Regions from separate parts of the Paenarthrobacter sp. E2MeOHC11 genome, predicted to be linked through region 2. Evidence: riboswitches for the same ligand, from Rfam matches in the RefSeq annotation. Region 2 holds a riboswitch; each other region holds the start of a gene.

Evidence for each region. A riboswitch is a leader RNA that binds a small molecule or an ion and turns the genes downstream of it on or off. The one in region 2 is predicted to bind cyclic di-AMP.
Region 1: linked by a shared signal. The riboswitch ahead of ACSSVG_RS07940 (NlpC/P60 family protein) and the one ahead of ACSSVG_RS05050 (M23 family metallopeptidase) in region 2 are both predicted to bind cyclic di-AMP.
Region 3: linked by a shared signal. The riboswitch ahead of ACSSVG_RS06035 (aggregation-promoting factor C-terminal-like domain-containing protein) and the one ahead of ACSSVG_RS05050 (M23 family metallopeptidase) in region 2 are both predicted to bind cyclic di-AMP.

What each region holds. Positions count from the first base shown of each region.
Region 1 is NZ_CP196673.1:1,730,704-1,734,992, forward strand. It holds gene ACSSVG_RS07930 (universal stress protein) at 1-474, opposite strand, end outside; gene ACSSVG_RS07935 (NAD(P)/FAD-dependent oxidoreductase) at 892-1,584, shown strand; gene ACSSVG_RS07940 (NlpC/P60 family protein) at 1,749-2,525, opposite strand; cyclic di-AMP (ydaO/yuaA leader) riboswitch at 2,529-2,697, opposite strand; gene ACSSVG_RS07945 (copper resistance CopC family protein) at 2,872-3,501, opposite strand; gene ACSSVG_RS07950 (NCS2 family permease) at 3,616-4,289, shown strand, end outside.
Region 2 is NZ_CP196673.1:1,100,131-1,104,419, reverse strand. It holds gene serC (phosphoserine transaminase) at 1-192, opposite strand, end outside; gene ACSSVG_RS05055 (iron-dependent transcriptional repressor DtxR) at 486-1,181, shown strand; cyclic di-AMP (ydaO/yuaA leader) riboswitch at 1,377-1,606, shown strand; gene ACSSVG_RS05050 (M23 family metallopeptidase) at 1,613-2,443, shown strand; cyclic di-AMP (ydaO/yuaA leader) riboswitch at 2,590-2,750, shown strand; gene ACSSVG_RS05045 (C40 family peptidase) at 2,755-3,498, shown strand; gene ACSSVG_RS05040 (NlpC/P60 family protein) at 3,599-4,289, shown strand, end outside.
Region 3 is NZ_CP196673.1:1,315,512-1,319,800, forward strand. It holds gene ACSSVG_RS06025 (response regulator transcription factor) at 1-604, shown strand, start outside; gene ACSSVG_RS06030 (sensor histidine kinase) at 608-2,098, shown strand; cyclic di-AMP (ydaO/yuaA leader) riboswitch at 2,234-2,393, shown strand; gene ACSSVG_RS06035 (aggregation-promoting factor C-terminal-like domain-containing protein) at 2,397-3,239, shown strand; gene ACSSVG_RS06040 (dolichyl-phosphate beta-glucosyltransferase) at 3,409-4,289, shown strand, end outside.

The sequences.
Region 1 (4,289 bases), 630 kb from region 2:
CACCGTCACGGTGGGGCATTTGGCGTGGGCCGGCAAGGCGCTGCTGACGGAACCCAACAGGCGCCCGACGAAACCTCCACGGCCCCGGCTGCCGAAAACAAGGAGTGCGGCCTCTGCGGAGAGATCCAGCAGGACACCTGCAGCGTCGCCGTTCTCCACCGAAGCGTCGACGTCGATGGCATAGCCGGAGATCTTGTCCATGGCCTGCTTCACGATCGCATCCGCGCCCTCGCGAATCACTGAATCGTCCACGGTTGCGTAGCCACCGTCCAGCCCTGATGCGGCGAAGATGGGCACGGAGTAGGCCGTGACGATGTGCAACGGAAGCTGCCGGCGCTCTGCTTCCCGCGCGGCCCAAACCAAGGCACACTGACCGTGCTCCGAACCGTCCACTCCAACGACTATGCCGCCTGGTGCGACAGCTTGGTCGTCGCCCTGCTGTGGCTCTTCACTGTGTCTGCCGTGCTGGTCCATTGGGGCCCGCCTCTCCACCTACTGCTTGATGTTCCGGCTATTCTGCCAGAGGTTTTCCGGGTCGGATTCCCTGACTGCTTCATTGTCAATGGCCGGGGCAGGAGAAACCTGGAAATTTCTCCTTCCAAGGCCCACTATTCTCGGTCGGCAACGCCGAATCAAGGCGACTTTGGGCTATGTGTATAACGGTCCGGGCTCGGTTATCGGAGGTCCATTTTGCGCTCCGGATGAACAACCCAAACACGCGCATCCGGGAGGCTATCCATGGCCGAAAAAGTTCGGTAGTGTTCGAGTCACCGAATGGCCGGCAAACGTGTTTCACGACACACTCCGGCCATTTATTTGCGGCCGCTTGGGGAACTCGGACGCGACCCCACGCGATGCCGAAGGGCACACACGTCAAGGAGGAACCAAGCAGTGTCACTCACGCCTGATTCCGCCACGGAACGCACCACCACCGTGGTCATCGGAGCCGGCTTGTCCGGCTTGGCAGTTGCCAGTGAGCTCAGCCGTTATGGCGTGGGTTCCATCGTCGTGGACGGCTTTGGTGCGTTGTCCGCAACGGGCCCGTCGGTCCATACAGGTATGCTTCAACGCTGCGACGCCGCCGATCCCGCTGCAATGAAGGAACGCAACGAGATCCTCCGCCACTTGCGGAACTACGCGGCAAGCCATCAGCTGGACGTCCGCAGCACCACGCGCGCCGTGCGCCTTGATTTCCTGGGCTCGGATCCGTCACAGCAGATTGGCTACGGTTTGGCCGCCAGCATGACCACTGCGGGGCTGAGAACCGGACTCCACGTATCCGGCCCCCTCGAATCCACCCGTCGCCAGTGGGCAGTCCACACCGCCAACGGGGTTCTCCTGGCCGACCACATCGTGGTCACGCGCTGTGCGCAGAGCCAGCTGCGCCGGATGCTGGCCGAACTCGGGATTGCCATCGGCCAAAACCTGGCCGCGGCCATGAGGGCAGTCGGGATGCATCTTGTAGGCGTCGGCGAACTCATTACGCCCACCCCCAAGGAAGTCCTTCGGCAGGCCAAAGCAGTGGGTCAGGCGATCTCTTCCAAGGTTGCCCTCCCGGCAGGGCCAGGCCTGGCCACCGCCTAGCCGATCCAACCGGCACACCCTGCCCCACTACGCGGCAAAGGCGCGCCTACCCGCCGTCGTACGTCCATGTCTGGAACTTTTACGCACAAAACTTAACGCCAAAGGCCGGTGCCTTTGAGGAGTGATTCCTCAAAGGCACCGGCCTTTGGACTGAAGCGTGAGGCTTATGCGCCAGCGCGTACGTAGGTCAGGGGACCCGTTGCCGTCAACCAGCTGATCGGGTGGATGCCCGTCTGGTTGCCGTTGATGCCACCGCTGATGGCCTGGCCGTTGCCGATGTAGATGGCGACGTGGCCGGACTGAACGATCATGTCACCGGGCTGGGGGTCGCTGACGACCTTGCCGTAGTTCATGAACTGCATGGGGCCAAGGTCACCAACAGGGATGCCTGCGGAGCCGAGAGCCCGTTCCACCATGGCGGTGCAGTCCTGCATGATGCCGATCTGGGCGTAAGCCGAGGCAACCATGGCTGCGTTGACGCCACCGACTGCCGGGGCAGCAGCAGCGGGAGCAGCAGCAGCCGGAGCGGCAGCTGCGGACTTGGCGACAGGAGCCGTTGCAGCGGCAGTGGTGACTGCTGCCTTCTTGGCTACGGGAGCCTCAACGACGGGAGCCGGCTTCTCGATGACCGGAGCCGCTACGGAAGCAACGGCAGGGCGCTCGAAGTTGATGGTCGCCGTGGAGGCGGCGGTAACAACCTGGGTGGGAGCTTCGGAGGCGGTCTCTGCGACCGTGGCGGGGCTGGAGTCCCGCTGAACCGGAGCTTCAGCTGCGTGGGCGGCGATGGAGCCGGTCAAGACGAGGCCCGAGGCTGCTGCGATGACAGCTGCCTGGCGGCCAGCGCCGGAGGCGTTGCTGGCAACTGCCTTGGAGATGGAGATGAACGGATTAGGACGTACGCTGTCCGCCTTACGACGGCCGCGAAGAATGCGTGAAGACATGAAAGAGCCTCTCCCGATGCCTGCGAGGTTAGCTGTCGGATTCGGATGGGAGTCACCCGGTCACTATCCCCCGCTGTTCAGCGGAAGCTTCGTGACTTCACCCCAAGGCACGCTCGAAAGCGACCTAAAATGGGTTCCCCGTCTCTGCCGTAAGGTTTGTCTGCGAACGGATTCCGGACTGCGGCAGAGCTAGGCAATCAGGCCGGAAGTGCCCGCTACGTGGAACAGGCACAGGTACAACCGTACGCGATGATCACGCCGAAGTCACATTTAAGTAACGAGAACTACTCTTCTGGCGTGTCGCGGTGACCGTTTCGAGATATTCGCAGGTACGTAGAAAACCCCGTTATTCCGCGGGATTATCGCCATCCGCGTCGTTGGAAGCAGCGAGTTTCCTACGTGCCGTAACAGCCAGAAAGATAACGAGTCCGATAGCAACAACGGCCAGTCCCACGATGCTCCACGGGAACGGCTGGGAGGCATCCGCTGCCGGTTCGCTGGTGCCCGTTCCCGGCGCACCGGTACCGGCCGTCGGTACCGAGGCTGAAGGAGCCGAAGCAGACGGTGAGGCAACCGCCGAACCGCTTGCCGACGTCGCGCCTCCGGCTGCCGTGAACGTAAAGGTGCCCTCGATGGGGTGCGAATCGCTGCTGACGACCCGCCAGACCACCGTGTACTCGCCCGCGGGTGCGCCTTCGCGCAGCTTCTGGACAGCTTGGTTGTCAATGATTTCCACGGGACCGTCTGCCCAGTTTTCGCCGCCCGCCGTGACCGTTACGCCCGAACCGATGGCCAGCGGCCGGTTGTTGAACGTGATGGAGACCGACGCCGGGACAACAGTCACGCTGGCACCGTTGGCCGGCGTGGTGGATTCGGCGACGTCATGGGCGGACGCCGGAGCCGCGGAAAACAGCAAGGCCGACGCGAAGGCGAGGGCAGCAACGACGGCGGCCAGAAGCGGGCGGATGGTACGCATGGGGCGGTTTCTCCTAGTGTTGGCTTCCTTACAGACTAGGCGAATCGTCCGGGGCGCCCGTATCCGACCGCATAGGATTTGAGAGCACACTCCCCTCGATCCCCGGAGTCCTTCATGCTTAAACAAGGTTCTGCAGTCGACCGCTACTTCAAAATCACTGAACGTGGATCCACGTACTCCCGGGAAATTCGTGGCGGCTTCGCAACGTTCTTCGCCATGAGCTACATCGTGGTGCTGAACCCCCTGATCCTCTGCGGAGCGGACTCGAGCGGAGCGTCCCTGGGCTTCACGGCCGTCGCAGCCACTACGGCTTTCGTGGCGGGCATCCTGACCATCCTCATGGGCGCGTGGGCCAAGCACCCGTTCGCCGTTGCAACGGGGCTCGGCGTGAACGCGTTCGTGGCAGTGACCGTGGCCTCACACCCCGGACTGACCTGGCCGGACATGATGGGCCTCGTGGTGCTTTCCGGCGTCACCATGCTCATCCTGGTGCTCACCGGTTTCCGTACTGCGGTGTTCAAAGCCGTTCCAGAAGCCCTCAAGACGGCAATCGTGGTGGGCATTGGTCTCTTCATTGCACTGATCGGCCTGGTCAATGCCGGATTCGTGCGCCGCATCCCGGACGCTGCCGGCACCACGGTTCCCCTGGGGCTGGGCGTGGACGGCAAGCTCATGGGCTGGCCCACCCTGGTTTTTGCGGTGGGCCTGATCCTGACCATCGCCCTGGTGGTTCGCAAAGTCCGCGGCGCCATCCTGATCGGGATCGTGGTTTCCACCGCCCTGGCAGC
Region 2 (4,289 bases):
CTGGCTGAGCCCTTCCCGGACGGACCCCACCAGGTTTTTCACCGGTGCCTGGCGGTGTGACGTGCCGAGGATGGTGGACGACGCGGCAGACAGGGCCTCGATCTGCTCCGGGCGGACCTTGGACGGTCCTGCGCCGAAGCGTCCGTCCTTGGGCAGCAGATCGGCGGGAATGGTGATGCTGTTGTCGCTCACGTGTGGCTCCAATGGGTATCGGCTAGAGATGGGTCGTGGCAGGTGGCATCAACTGCCCCTTCGACACCCCAATTCTGCCTGACGTGGCCCGGGGGCAGGAACCTGTGGCCGTCATAGTCCGCCACGTGGAATATGGACGAACCATATGCGACCGGAATTATCCAGAGTAATTCCAAATAAGCTAGGCTGGGGGTTGGCGTTCATGGGGCGGCGGTGCACACCGTCCGCACCGGCAAGGGACGCGGTACGGTGGAGATTACGCAAGGAACTGCGTTCGAGGAGAGCTGAGCTGGATGACGGATCTGATCGATACCACTGAGATGTATCTTCGGACCATTTTGGAGCTTGAGGAAGAAAACATCGTGGCGTTGCGGGCCCGCATCGCCGAGCGCCTGCGGCACTCCGGACCTACGGTTTCCCAGACCATCGGACGCATGGAGCGCGACGGCCTGGTGGTTGTGTCCAACGACCGCCACCTGGAACTTACCGAGGTTGGACGGAAGCGTGCCACAGAGGTCATGCGCAAGCACCGCCTTGCCGAGCGGCTCCTGGCGGACGTTATCGGCCTGGACTGGGCCTACGTCCATGATGAAGCGTGCCGGTGGGAGCATGTGATGAGCGAGCGGGTGGAGCGCCGGTTGTACGAGCTCCTGGAACACCCCACCGAATCCCCGTATGGCAACCCCATCCCCGGACTTGAAGCGCTTGGCGGCCTTGCGAGCCAGCCCTTGTCCCGGATTGACGTCAACCTCCTGCAGGCTATGGACGGCTATGCCACAGATTCCCGGGTGGCGGTAACCCGCCTCGCGGAGCCCATCCAGGTGGAACCTGAACTCCTCACGCAGCTGGACGAAGGTGGAATCCGTCCAGGCGCAACAGTCTCGCTGGCGCGCGTCGGCGAGTACATCTCCGTCCGGGTTCCCGGCATCGAGGGCGCGCTGGAGCTTCCGCCGGAAGTTGCGGCACACGTCTTCGTATCCGTCAGCTGAGGGCTGGCCTGTACCCAACCCGTGTCATATCTCACTTTCGCGGCTTTGGTGCGCGTGTGACCTGCGGTTTTTCAGGATTGATGATAAGGGCCTGCCGCGCCACGTGCGTTTCTGTTGATAACGAATTTATTACTGCGGGGCTTAATCCCCTATAGTTATCTACTAGCGCTGATACCAAAGCGTTACCTGTTCCGGAGCCGAGCTCTGCCAGCGGAACAGGTGTGTCATCCACCACTGGCAGAGGCGGGGGAACCACAAGCGGCTGTCTAAAGAAGCAGCCTTGGGGTGAAGTCCGCAGCAGAAGTGCCCACTGACGCAAGTCCTTCCTTGGATACCTGTGTGCCGTGAGCGCCTCGTGCGGACCGGGTCTTTGAACTCTCTGACCCGAATCCGACAGCTAACTTCGCAGGCTTTTTAGAGAGGAACAGAGTTTGACAACGCAGAACGTCAGGGGCCGCCGCCGCGCGTCCGGCCCCGCTGCTGAGCTGCGGCCAGCCCGCGTCGTATCGGAGATCCGGCCACGCGACACCGAGCGCCAGGTGCGTCGCCGTAAGAGCCCGTTGCGCCAGGTAGCCGACTTTGCCGCAGCCAGTGGCGTCGGGCAGAAGGCCGGAGTTGCGCTTGCCGCCACCGGACTCGCCCTGACTGTCGGTCTGCCGGCCACGAGCCCCGTCATGGCCACCTCGGAATCAGGCCAAACCGAGTCGGCCCTTGCCGTCACCGGTGGCAGCCAGCCCGAGGTTTCCGCAGCCGCATCCGCCAAGATCGACTTCAGCCGCGCTGCCGTTGCCACTGCAGCCGACCCCGACGGAAAGCTGAAGCAACTGCTCAGTGCGCAGTCCGCGGGCAGCATCCAGCGGGCCTCGTCGGCGGGCACCATGGCCAGCCCCTTGGACACGCTGACCACAGCTTCCCCGTTTGGCTACCGCGTCAGCCCCCTCACGGGCGGCGCCGGCGACTTCCACCGCGGCCAGGACTTCGTGGCTCAGTGCGGCACCGCCGTACATGCGGCAGCCAGCGGCAAGGTCACCTTTGCTGGATGGCACGAGTACGGCGGAGGCAACCGCGTGGTGGTAGACCACGGGAATGGCCTCGAAACCACGTACAACCACCTGTCATCCTTCACCGTCAAGGTGGGCCAGACGGTCAGCCGCGGCGATACGGTCGCACTGAGCGGCACCACAGGCGCTTCCACCGGCTGCCACCTCCACTTTGAGGTCCAGGTCAATGGTGAAGTTGTCGACCCCATGGGCTGGCTCTAAGGCCAGTTGATGGTTGTCTCTCGCATTCGTGACACACCCCGTGACCTGAATGTGACATTCGCGTTCAACTGTTGTACCGTACAAAGCGCATCGGCTTTTTAGGGGGCCGGTGCACTTGAGTGGATTGCCTAGCTCTGCCACCACTCGAGGTCCGTTCGCATAAATCGTCTGGCAGGGGCGGGGGAACCACTTCTGGTCTTCGAAAGAAGGCCTTGGGGTTAAGTCGCAAAGCTTCCTTGAAGCAGCGCGGCCGGATGACTCCCATCCGAATCCGACAGCTCACCTCGCAGGCATTGGGAGAGGCTACCTACGTGTCATCACGCACTACCCCTGCGCGCCACCGCGCCGAATCGGTTCGTACGAACCCCTTGAACACGCTTTCCAAGGCTGTTTCATCGAATGCCGGTACCGTTGGCCGCCAGGCCGTCGTTCTGGCAGCAGCATCAGGCCTCGTCCTCAGCGTCGGCTTGCCGGCACAGGCAGCTGACACCGACGTTTCCAAGTCGGAAGCCTCCAGCACCCAGCAGATGGTTGCCACCGCCGTCGTCACCGCGGAGCCCACAGCTACCGTTTCCTTTGAAAGCCCCGTTGTGGCCACCAAGGAAGCCCCCAAGATCCAGCGCGCTTCGCAGACCACCCAGCGGGCCACTGCAAACGGCACGCAGGACGCAGCAGGTGCTGTCACCGCCAAGTCGTCCGAAGCCAAGGACGCTGCTTCCAGCGCCGCGGCCTCCGGCCTCGCTGCCATCGCCTACACCGGCATTGGCCACCCGTACGTTTGGGGCGGCACAACGCCCAACGGATGGGACTGCTCCGGCTTCACCCAGTGGGTCTACGCACAGGCTGGCATCAGCATCCCGCGCGTCAACGCCTGGACGGCCATGAAGCCCACCAGTACTCCGGCCCCCGGTGACCTGGTCATGCAGAACGGCGGAGCCCACGTAGGCATCTACGTTGGCAACGGCATGATGATCAGCGCTTTGAACCCGGGCCAGGGCACGCTCCTGCACTCGGCTGCCTCCACCGGCACGTCCTCCTTCTTCACCCTCCGCTAGAAACAATCCGGTTCGAGGTTCGCCAGCATGCCCCCCAAGTGCTGGCGCGCCGATTAGCCGCGTGTACCCCAACTGCATGCGGATATGAAAAGAGAAAACCATGACCAGTGCAAACAAAGTTGCACGGCATCGCGCTGAGGCCCCCAAGACCAGCTCGCTTGCCGTCATCGCCAAGGCCGTCAGCGACAACGCCGGTGGCGTTGGCCGCCAGGCAGCAGTCATTGCCGCAGCTTCAGGCCTGGTCCTGACCGGTAGTGTTGCTGCCAACGCTGCCGAGACCAAGGTGGACCGCGAGTCCACCTCGACGTCCACCCTTGACGTCCAGTCGGTAGTCCAGGCGACCATCGCTGCGGACTCAACGGTTGCCATCTCCTACGAGCGCCCCGTGGTCACCACGGTGGAAGCTCCGGCTCCGGTAGTGAAGAAGGCTCCAGCCAAGGCTGAAACCAAGGCGGCCACGGAGAGCACAGCAACGTCCGGCAACGCTACGGTCGCCGTCAACACTGCGGCTCCGGCGGCAAAGGCTCCGGCAGCTGCCAGCGGCCTTGGTGCAGCAATCGCTGCTGCTGCCTACGCACAGCTTGGCGTCACCCAGGACTGCACCATGTTGGTGACCAACTCCCTGGCCGCCGTTGGCATCAACTTCCACGACTGGCCCGCTGGTTACCTGTCCTTGGGCCGCACGGTCAGTGCAGCAGAAGCGCAGCCCGGCGACCTCGCCTACTACGCCAACGGAGGTTTGGCTGGACAGGCCCACATCGCCGTCTACGTTGGCAACGGCATGGCAGTCC
Region 3 (4,289 bases), 220 kb from region 2:
GTCCGTCGCCGTGGCCGGCGATGGTCCTGAAGCTGTGAAGCTGGCCAAGGACTTCCGGCCTGACGTCCTGGTCCTTGACGTCATGCTGCCCGGATTCGACGGCGTGGAGGTCCTCAACCGCATTCGCGCTTTCGCCCCCGAAGTTCCCGCGCTCTTCCTCACGGCCAAGGACGCCGTGCAGGACCGCATCGTTGGTCTGGCCGCCGGCGGTGACGACTACGTCACCAAGCCGTTCAGCATGGAGGAAGTCCTCCTGCGCCTCCACCGCCTGGTCCAGCGTTCCGGCGTCGCCGCGATGGACACCGCCGAGCTGGTAGTGGGCGACCTCACCCTGAACGTGGACACGCGCGAAGTAACCAGGGCAGGCGAGGACATCCCGCTCACCGCAACGCAGTTCGAGCTTCTGCGCTACCTCATGGAGAACCCCAAACGCGTGGTCAGCAAAGCACAGATCCTGGACAGGGTGTGGGACTACGATTTCGGCGGCCAAGCCAACATCGTGGAGCTCTACATTTCCTACCTGCGCAAGAAGATCGAGGCCAACCATCCGCCGATGATCCACACCATCCGCGGTGCCGGATACGTCATCAAGCCAGCGGACTAGGCGTTGAGCACACTTTCAGGAGTGGCCAGGAAGTCGGGCCGCAGTTGGCTGAACCCCTCCACGTGGCACTTGCGCACCAGGCTGGTTCTGGTGGCCATGGCACTGCTGGTCGCCATTTGCGGAGCAGTTGGCGTGGTGAGCTACGCCTCCATGGACATGGTGTTCAACAAGCAGCTCGACAGCCAACTGGAGCAAGCATCCAGCCGCGCCAACAACTTCGGCAGGCCACCGGCGAACTTTCCTGGGTCCGGAAGGCCTGACCCGCTGGAGGCCCGCGGGCAGGCCGCCGGGACGCTGAACGCCCGGATCAACGGCTCAATTGTGAGCAGCTCGGGCCTGATCGATGCCAGGGGAAACCGGGTGTCGCTCTCCGCGGCCGACGAACAAGTGCTGCTGTCCCTCCCCACGGACAACCGCCCTGTGGACCGTTCGCTCTCCAACGGCGACTATCGGTTGGTAGCCGTCGAGACCAATGGCGATGTGATCGTGACAGGGCTGCCGCTTGCGGACAAGCAGAGCGCCGAGGCCTCGCTGGTCTGGACCATGGTGCTGGTTTCGCTCGGCGGACTGGTGCTGATCGGCCTTGCGGGCACGGTCATCATCCGCCGCACCATGCGGCCATTGGAACAGCTCTCGGAGGTGGCCACCAAGGTTTCGCGCCTGCCCCTGGACGCCGGTGAAGTGGCGCTCGCGGTGCGCGTACCCCCGTCGGCCGCTCATCCCGGAACGGAAGTCGGCAGCGTTGGCCATGCCCTGAATCAAATGCTGAACAACGTCTCCAGCGCGTTGGAAGCCCGGCAGGAGAGCGAAACCAAGGTTCGACAGTTCGTCGCTGATGCCTCGCATGAGCTCCGCACACCGCTGACCGCCATCCGCGGCTACACAGAACTGCTGCGGATGACCGAAAACTTCACCGACGACGGCCGGAAGTCATTGGCTCGCGTCCAAAGCCAATCCGAGCGGATGACCACACTGGTGGAGGATCTCCTGCTACTGGCCAGGCTGGACGAAGGCCAGCCCATCAAGGTTACGGATGTGGACCTCACGCAATTAGTCATCGAAACGGTCAGCGACGAAAAAGTCATGGCTCCGGACCACATCTGGCAACTCCAGCTCCCGGACGAACCCATCACTGTGAGGGGTGACGCCACGCAACTGCATCAGGTGTTGGCCAACCTGCTCTCCAACGCACGCAAACACACGGACGCCGGGACCACCGTGGTTACGGGCGTCATGCTCTCCGCCGATGGCAGCGCAGTGGTTACCGTGACTGACAACGGCCCGGGCATTCCGGAAGATTTCCAAAGCCGGATTTTCTCCCGGTTTGCCCGCGCCGATGCCGCAAGGTCGGGGTCCGAGGGCACGTCCGGGCTGGGCCTGTCCATCGTCGAATCCATCGTGGAGGCGCACGGTGGCAGCGTTGAGGTGACCTCGCGTCCAGGGCGCACGGAGTTCGCCCTTCGACTCCCTACCGTCAGCAACGAACGCGTGTAACGAATCCGGCAAGGCGACTCACCGGCATCGTGATCTCTGTTACCTAAATGTGACTTCTGCCGAAACCTCCTGTACCGTCGAAAGGGTGGGTCGCCCCAACTGACCCACATCCGGGATGCGCCGAGCTCTGCCACTTCCCGGAGTCCGCTCTTTCTCCGAGGCAGAGACGGGGGACCCAGAGTCTCCGGGCCCAGGCATTTTTGCCGGCCCTTGGGGTGAAGCCGCAGCGTGATGCGCGGCCGGATGACCTCATCCGAACCCGACAGCTAACTCCGCAGGCGCTGAGAGGTAATCACATATGTCTGAATTTAACGATCAGACGCGCCCTTCCGCGCGTCACCGCGATGAACACAACGCCCCGTTGACCAAGTCGCAGGCTGTCCTCAAGAACGCCGCCCGTCAGGGTAAGTCCGGCCACCGCATGTCGGTTGTTGCCGGTGTTGTAGCTGCTGCACTGGGCGTTGCATCGCTCGGCACTGCTGCCAACGCCGCCCTGACCCTCCCCGAGGTGAGCCGCGTTGCCGAGACCCAGGCGAATGCCCAGGTCAGCAATAACAAGTCAGCCGAGATCTCCGCTTCCCTGGATGCAGCCGCCGCAAAGGGCGCCGCTGACCGGGCTGCAGCGGACAAGGTGGCTGCTGAGAAGGCTGCCGCCGAAAAGGCTGCCGCTGACCAGGCCGCAGCTGAAAAGGCTGCTGCCGAAAAGGCTGCCGCTGACCAGGCCGCAGCAGAGAAAGCCGCTGCAGATGCTGCCGCCAAGCAGGCTGCTGATGCCGCTGCTGCCGCCGCCGCTGCCGAAGCTGCCGCCGCTGCTGCAGCCCCGAAAGCTGTGGACGATCCCGCCGCCGCCAAGGCCTATGCCGCCAGCATCCTGGGCAACTACGGCTGGAGCGCCGGCGAAATGACCGCTTTGAACACCCTGTGGGAGAAGGAATCCAACTGGAAGACCACTGCCACGAACGCTTCCAGCGGCGCCTACGGCATTGTCCAGTCCCTGCCGGCCTCCAAGATGGCAACTGCGGGTGCTGACTGGCAGACCAACTACCAGACCCAGATCAAGTGGGGCTTGAATTACATCAAGGAACGCTACGGATCCCCGTCGGCTGCCCTGGCCTTCCACCTGGCCAACAACTGGTACTAAACCAGACTGCTTGATACCGCGCCGGTTGCCGCCGCTCACACCAGTACCCACTGGAGCGGACGGCGGGAACCGGCGCGGTTTTCCCGTTTCACAGCTGCCCCTCGGAGTTCACAGTGGGGTCACAGCTTCCGCCTAAAGCCCTCATAATCGGCGGGCCCATTCTGGAAGCATGACGCTCATAGATCCAGCCACCAGCTCCTTGCGACGACGGGTCCATTCCGCGGGCTTCGCTGGCGCGGCGTCGCCGGCTGGCCAGCAAGGAGGGCCGGAGGGCCGGCAGCTGCCTCGGCGCTCCCCCGTTGACACCCGCGTTGCCGTACCTGTCCTTGACGTCGCCATCCCTGTGTTCAACGAGGAATCGCGCCTGGAGGAGGGCCTGCGCAAGCTGCACAGGCACCTCACGGAGTCCTTTCCCCATACCTTCCAGATCACCGTGGCGGACAACTCCAGCACGGACAACACCCTGCGGATCGCCGAACGGCTGGCCCGCGAACTCCCTGAACTGACGGTGGTTCGATTCCAGCACAGGGGGCGGGGAAACGCCCTCCGACAAGTCTGGCTGACCTCACCGTCACCAGTGCTCGCCTACATGGAAGCAGACCTGTCCTCGGACCTCTCCGCCCTGGCTCCGCTCCTTGCGCCGCTGCTCTCCGGCCACTCGGACCTCGCGATCGGCACCCGGCTGGCACGGACCTCGTATGTGACCCGCAGTCCGCAGCGCGGGTTCATCTCCCGCAGCTACAACTCCCTGCTGCGGACCGTGCTCGGGGCCCGCTTCTCCGATGCCCAGTGCGGTTTTAAGGCCGTCCGCGCGGACGTTGCGCACCGCCTCCTTCCCTACACCAAGGACGATGGCTGGTTCTTCGATACCGAGCTTCTGGTGATCGCCGAACGTTGTGGTTTGCGCGTTCATGAAGTCCCCGTCGACTGGACCGACGACCCCAACTCGAGTGTCGACGTCGTACGCACCGCCCTCGCCGACTTGGGCGGCATGGCGCGACTGACCCGCGACCTCGGCCGCGGGCGCGTTCCCTTCACCCGGCTTCGCCA